Regions from separate parts of the Streptomyces sp. NPDC053755 genome, predicted to be linked through region 1. Evidence: predicted binding sites of a transcription regulator. Region 1 holds the regulator's gene; the other holds the start of a gene.
The links. Region 1 encodes HrcA, which represses chaperone genes, less so after heat shock. Its sites were predicted from a motif close to TTNGCACTCNGNNNNNCNGAGTGCNAA; they were not measured.
Positions count from the first base shown of each region.

Region 2: a site for HrcA is predicted at 1,381-1,407, ahead of groL (chaperonin GroEL). Genes of this name have one in related genera too.

Region 1 is NZ_JBFASK010000025.1:58,719-62,128, forward strand. Features, by position in the region: gene AB0K65_RS23015 (nitronate monooxygenase) at 1-137, opposite strand, end outside; gene dnaJ (molecular chaperone DnaJ) at 273-1,412, opposite strand; gene hrcA (heat-inducible transcriptional repressor HrcA) at 1,413-2,432, opposite strand; gene AB0K65_RS23030 (MBL fold metallo-hydrolase) at 2,684-3,403, shown strand.
Region 2 is NZ_JBFASK010000022.1:115,713-119,122, forward strand. Features, by position in the region: gene thrC (threonine synthase) at 1-227, shown strand, start outside; gene AB0K65_RS21640 (MoaD/ThiS family protein) at 257-535, shown strand; gene AB0K65_RS21645 (cold-shock protein) at 930-1,133, shown strand; gene groL (chaperonin GroEL) at 1,572-3,200, shown strand; gene AB0K65_RS21655 (SRPBCC family protein) at 3,346-3,410, shown strand, end outside.

The DNA of each region.
Region 1 (3,410 bases):
TTGTAGCCGGCGGCCAGGAAGCCGAGCCCTCCGGCCTCGCACACGGCTGCGGCCAGCTGCGGACACGAGGCGCCACCCGCCATGGGGGCCTGCACGATCGGGTAGCGGGACAGATCGTTCAGTGCGGTCGTGGACATGCGGGCATCGTGTCACGAGCGGGCTCGGAGACCGAAACGACGGAGGGCGCCGTCCGCGGTGTGCGAACGGCGCCCTCCGGTGGGCCGGGGTCGCCGGAGACCCGTGCCTGGGCCGCGACCTCTTCCGGTTGCGTCCTAGCGCCCGTTGAACGCGTCCTTCAGGCGCGAGAACAGCCCCTGCTGCCCCGGCTGGAACTGCCCGGTCGGGCGCTCCTCGCCCCGCAGCTTGGCCAGTTCGCGCAGCAGGCGCTCCTGCTCCGGGTCCAGCTTCGACGGCGTCATGACCTCGACGTGCACGATCAGATCGCCGCGCCCGCCGCCGCGCAGGTGCGTGATGCCGCGCCCGTGCAGCGGGATCGACTGCCCGGACTGCGTTCCGGGACGGATGTCGACCTCCTCGACGCCGTCGAGGGTCTGCAGCGGCACCTTCGTGCCGAGCGCGCCCGCCGTCATCGGGATCGTGACCGTGCAGTGCAGGTCGTCACCGCGCCGCTGGAAGGTCTCGTGCGGGACCTCGTGGATCTCGACGTACAGGTCACCGGCCGGGCCGCCGCCGGGGCCGACCTCGCCCTCGCCGGCCAGCTGGATGCGGGTGCCGTTGTCGACACCGGCCGGGATCTTCACGGTCAGCGTGCGACGCGAGCGGACCCGCCCGTCGCCCGCGCACTCCGGGCACGGCGTCGGGACGACCGTCCCGAAGCCCTGGCACTGGGGGCACGGCCGCGAGGTCATGACCTGGCCCAGGAAGGAACGGGTCACCTGGGACACCTCACCGCGGCCGCGGCACATGTCACAGGTCTGCGCGGAGGTGCCGGGCGCGGCACCCTCGCCGGAGCAGGTCGTGCAGACGACCGCCGTGTCGACCTGGATGTCCTTGGTCGTACCGAAGGCGGCCTCGTTGAGGTCGATCTCCAGACGGATCATGGCGTCCTGGCCGCGGCGGGTGCGCGAGCGCGGTCCGCGCTGCGACGCCGTGCCGAAGAACGCGTCCATGATGTCGGAGAAGTTCCCGAAGCCGCCCTGGCCGAAGCCGCCGGCTCCGCCGCCACCGCCCGACGCGGACAGCGGGTCGCCGCCGAGGTCGTAGACCTGCTTCTTCTGCGGGTCCGACAACACCTCGTAGGCGGCGTTGATCTCCTTGAAGCGCTCCTGCGTCTTCGGATCGGGATTGACATCCGGGTGCAGCTCGCGGGCGAGCCGACGGAATGCCTTCTTGATCTCGTCCTGGGACGCGTCGCGGCGCACGCCGAGTACGGCGTAGTAGTCCGTGGCCACTTACGACTCCGCCAGGATCTGTCCGACGTAACGTGCCACTGCGCGTACCGCTCCCATCGTTCCGGGGTAGTCCATGCGGGTCGGTCCGACCACGCCGAGTTTGGCGACTGCCTCGTCGCCCGAACCGTAGCCGACCGCGACGACGGACGTGGAGGTGAGCCCCTCGTGGGCGTTCTCGTGCCCGATCCGTACGGTCATGCCCGAGTCCTTGGCCTCGCCGAGCAGCTTGAGGAGCACGACCTGCTCCTCGAGTGCTTCCAGCACCGGCCTGATCGTCAGGGGGAAGTCGTGCCCGAAGCGGGTGAGATTGGCGGTGCCGCCGATCATCAGCCGTTCCTCGTGCTCTTCCACCAGGGTTTCCAGCAGGGTCGCGAGCACCGTCGAGACCGTGCCCCGGTCCTCCGTCTCCTCGAAGGACTCCGGGAGATCCTGCACCAGCTGCGGCACGTCCGCGAAACGGCGGCCGACGACCCGGCTGTTGAGCCGGGCCCGCAGATCCGCCAGCGAGGTCTCCCCGAACGGCGCCGGGCAGTCGATCACCCGCTGCTCGACCCGGCCGGTGTCCGTGATCAGGACCAGCATCAGGCGGGCGGGAGCCAGCGACAGCAGCTCCACGTGCCGGACGGTCGAACGGGTCAGCGACGGGTACTGCACGACGGCGACCTGGCGGGTCAGCTGCGCGAGCAGGCGGACCGTGCGGCCCACGACGTCGTCGAGGTCCACGGCGCCGTCGAGGAAGTTGTGGATGGCGCGCCGCTCCGGCGTCGACAGCGGCTTGACGCCGGCCAGCCGGTCGACGAAGAGGCGGTAGCCCTTGTCGGTGGGGATGCGGCCGGCGCTGGTGTGGGGCTGGGCGATGTAGCCCTCGTCCTCCAGGACGGCCATGTCGTTGCGCACCGTGGCGGGTGACACGCCGAGCTTGTGGCGCTCCGTGAGCGCCTTGGAGCCCACCGGCTCCTCCGTCCCGACATAGTCCTGGACGATGGCGCGCAGCACCTCGAGTCTGCGTTCGCTGAGCATGTCGCACACCTCCAGCTGTCGATCCGGTTGCTCCGTGTTTGGCACTCGCCCTGTTCGAGTGCCAGGAAACCCCCGGCAAGTGTACGGCGGCGGGCGTCACTCCTGGCAAGGAGGCCGTGCCCGAGCCGCCTTGTGGCCGCCGCGTGGTCGTGCCGTGGCCGTCCTGTGGTCCCGCCGTGGCCGGTCCGTGTCCGCGCTGTGGCCGCCACCCGGCCGCCCCGTGGCTCCGTCGTAGCGGATAGCGTCGCCGTATGGACGTCGGTTGGGAAGAGTTCGGCTGGGAACGGCTCGCGGACGGGGTGGGGCGGCGGCGGCTGCCCGGCTGGGACGCCACGGTGGGTCTGGTGCTCGGCGAGAGGTCGGTCCTCTTGTATGACACGGGTTCCACGCTCCGGGAGGGCGGGGAGCTGCGATGCCAGGTGGAGAGCATGACCGGCCGCAAGGTGACGCACATCGCACTGAGCCACCCGCACTTCGATCATGTCTTCGGCACCGCGGCGTTCTCCGGGGCGGAGGTCTTCGGGGCGGTGGGCGTCGACGACCTCCTGCGGCGGGAACGGCAGGCGCTGCGGGCGGACGCGGTGCACCACGGGGTCGACGAGGCCGCGGCGACGGAGGCGGCCGACACCCTGGTGGCGCCGCGCCACACGGTGTCCGGGGAGTGGACGCTGGACCTGGGCGGCCGCCAGGTGCTGCTGGCCAACGTGGGTCCGGGTCACTCGGGGCACGACCTGGTGCTCCTCGTCCCCGGCGCCCCGGAGATCGTGTTCTGCGGCGACCTGGTGGAGGAGTCCGGCGAGCCGCAGGCCGGCCCGGACGCCATCGGTTCGCAGTGGCCGGCGGCGCTCGACCGGCTGCTGCGGCTGGGCGGGGAGGACGCGGTGTACGTGCCGGGGCACGGGGCGGTCGTGGACGCGGCGTTCGTGCGGACGCAGCGCGATGAGCTGGCACGGCGGTTCGGAGTGTCATAACGTCGCG
Region 2 (3,410 bases), on a different contig from region 1:
TCCTCGCCCGGACCGAGGGCATCTTCGCCGAGACGGCGGGCGGTGTCACCGTCGGCGTGACGAAGAAGCTCGTCGAGGCCGGTCTCCTCGACCCGAGCCTGACCACCGTCGTGCTGAACACCGGCGACGGCCTGAAGACCCTGGACGCGGTGGCCGAGACCTCGCAGGCGACCGCCACCATCCGCCCGAGCCTGGACGCGTTCCGCGACGCCGGCCTGGCCCACTGACCACCCCCGTCACGGAAGGCAGCACCACCATGAGCGTCAAGGTCCGCATCCCCACCATCCTCCGTACGTACACGGGCGGGCAGGCCGAGGTCCCGGCGGAGGGCGCGACCCTCTCCGAGGTCATCGCCGACCTGGAGAAGAACCACACGGGCATCGCCGCCCGCGTCCTGGACGACCAGGGCAAGCTGCGCCGCTTCGTCAACGTCTACGTCAACGACGACGACGTCCGCTTCGAGCAGGGTCTGGAGACGGCGACGCCGGACGGTGCGGGCGTCTCGATCATCCCGGCCGTCGCCGGCGGCTGCTGAGCCTCCGCATTACCCGCCGTAACCGAATTGCCCCCTCCGCTCGGGAAGCGGAGGGGGCAATTCTGCATGGTTGAGCGCGGTAGAGTTGGGGAAGCCCCCTCCGCTGCCCGTGCCAGACGCATATGAGAATGCGCCCGCACCCGACAAGATGCAGCCAATGTGTTCGAGTGTTGTGTACCTTCTGCGCACTTTGACGGGCCCGACTTGCCCCGGAAATCAGTGAATTCTCCTGAATTCTCCTTTCCGGCGTGCCCAGAATTCTCGCCCGATTGACCTGTTGCAGAGGGCAGTTGGGCAGATACATTCAGCCGCGGTCGACGCGTTCCGGCGCAGGGTCTGACCCGGGTCCGCGAAGTGCGGTCCCGCGCAAGGGCCAGTAATAGGGGAGTTAGGCATGGCTCAGGGCACCGTCAAGTGGTTCAACGCGGAGAAGGGCTACGGCTTCATCGCGGTCGACGGTGGTGCGGATGTTTTCGTCCACTACAGCGCGATCCAGATGGACGGTTACCGCACCCTTGAAGAAGGTCAGCGAGTCGAGTTCGAGATCTCGCAGGGCCAGAAGGGTCCGCAGGCGGACATGGTCAAGCTCGCCGTCTGAGCACGGCGCGAATCGGCCACCACGTACGCACTCACGCCGAGGGGTCCGCATCCCGACCAGGATGCGGACCCCTCGTGCGTGCCCCGACGCCTTCGCCCGCCCGCGTCCACGCCGCCGGGCGTCCCGGGGCGCCCCGTTCCTCCGCTTCCGGTCGCCGCGGGAGCTCCCGACGCCTTCGCCCGCCCGCGTCCCGGCCGCCGGGAGCCCCGGACGCGTTCGCCCGTCGGGTTCCGATCACCGAGAGGCGCTTGCACTCGCATGGGCCGAGTGCTAATCATTGGCGTTAGCACTCTGAAGGTGAGAGTGCTTACGAGGATCGGGCAGACGAGGCCCGTGGCCAGGTGGGGCAAGGAACCACCGAAGCCGCAGGCCGTCCGTCGCGGGCGTCGGCGCGGTCCTGGAGCGTTATCCACCCCATGTCCGGGAGGACCACTTCACATGGCCAAGATCATCGCGTTCGACGAGGAGGCACGGCGCGGTCTCGAGCGCGGGATGAACCAGCTCGCCGACGCCGTCAAGGTCACCCTTGGCCCCAAGGGCCGGAACGTCGTCCTCGAGAAGAAGTGGGGCGCCCCCACGATCACCAACGATGGTGTGTCCATCGCCAAGGAGATCGAGCTCGAGGACCCGTACGAGAAGATCGGCGCCGAGCTGGTCAAGGAAGTCGCCAAGAAGACGGACGACGTCGCCGGTGACGGTACGACCACCGCGACCGTCCTCGCCCAGGCGCTCGTCCGCGAGGGCCTGCGCAACGTGGCGGCCGGCGCCAACCCCATGGCTCTGAAGCGCGGCATCGAGAAGGCCGTCGAGGCCGTCTCCGGCGCCCTGCTGGAGCAGGCGAAGGATGTCGAGACCAAGGAGCAGATCGCTTCCACGGCCTCCATCTCCGCCGCCGACACCCAGATCGGCGAGCTCATCGCCGAGGCCATGGACAAGGTCGGCAAGGAAGGCGTCATCACCGTCGAGGAGTCCCAGACCTTCGGTCTGGAGCTGGAGCTCACCGAGGGTATGCGCTTCGACAAGGGCTACATCTCGGCGTACTTCGCCACCGACATGGAGCGTATGGAGGCGTCCCTGGACGACCCGTACATCCTGATCGTCAACTCCAAGATCTCCTCCGTGAAGGACCTGCTCCCGCTCCTGGAGAAGGTCATGCAGTCGGGCAAGCCGCTGCTGATCATCGCCGAGGACGTCGAGGGCGAGGCCCTGTCCACGCTGGTCGTCAACAAGATCCGCGGCACCTTCAAGTCCGTCGCCGTCAAGGCCCCGGGCTTCGGCGACCGCCGCAAGGCCATGCTGAACGACATCGCCATCCTCACGGGCGGCACGGTCATCTCCGAGGAGGTCGGCCTCAAGCTCGAGAACGCGGGCCTCGACCTGCTGGGCCGCGCCCGCAAGGTCGTCATCACCAAGGACGAGACCACGATCGTCGACGGTTCGGGCGAGAGCGACCAGGTCGCCGGTCGCGTCAACCAGATCCGCGCCGAGATCGAGAACTCCGACTCGGACTACGACCGTGAGAAGCTCCAGGAGCGCCTCGCGAAGCTGGCCGGCGGCGTGGCCGTCATCAAGGCCGGTGCCGCGACCGAGGTCGAGCTCAAGGAGCGCAAGCACCGCATCGAGGACGCCGTTCGCAACGCGAAGGCGGCCGTCGAGGAGGGCATCGTCGCCGGTGGTGGCGTGGCCCTGCTCCAGGCCTCCTCGGTCTTCGAGAAGCTCGAGGGCGACCTCACGGGCGACGAGGCCACGGGTGCCGCGATCGTGAAGCTGGCCCTCGAGGCCCCGCTGAAGCAGATCGCCGTCAACGCCGGTCTCGAGGGTGGCGTCGTGGCGGAGAAGGTCCGCAACCTGCCCGTCGGCCACGGCCTCAACGCCGCGACCAACGAGTACGTCGACCTCATCGCCGAGGGCATCATCGACCCGGCGAAGGTGACGCGCTCCGCGCTGCAGAACGCGGCCTCCATCGCCGCGCTGTTCCTGACCACCGAGGCCGTCATCGCCGACAAGCCGGAGAAGGCCTCCGCGGCCGCTCCGGGCGGCATGCCGGGCGGTGACATGGACTTCTGATCCTCTGGGATCGGCTGTTCACCGAGGGCGGTACCCCAGGCGGGGTGCCGCCCTCGGGCGTGGAGGGCGGCACCCGAGCCGGGGTGCCGCCCTCAGGCGTTCGGGGTGATGCTGGGTCGAGGACCCCTCACGGCGGGAGCGGACCATGATCACGTTGCTGACGACCCCGACGGACCGCGAGCTGGTCATCACCCGGACCTTCGACGCCCC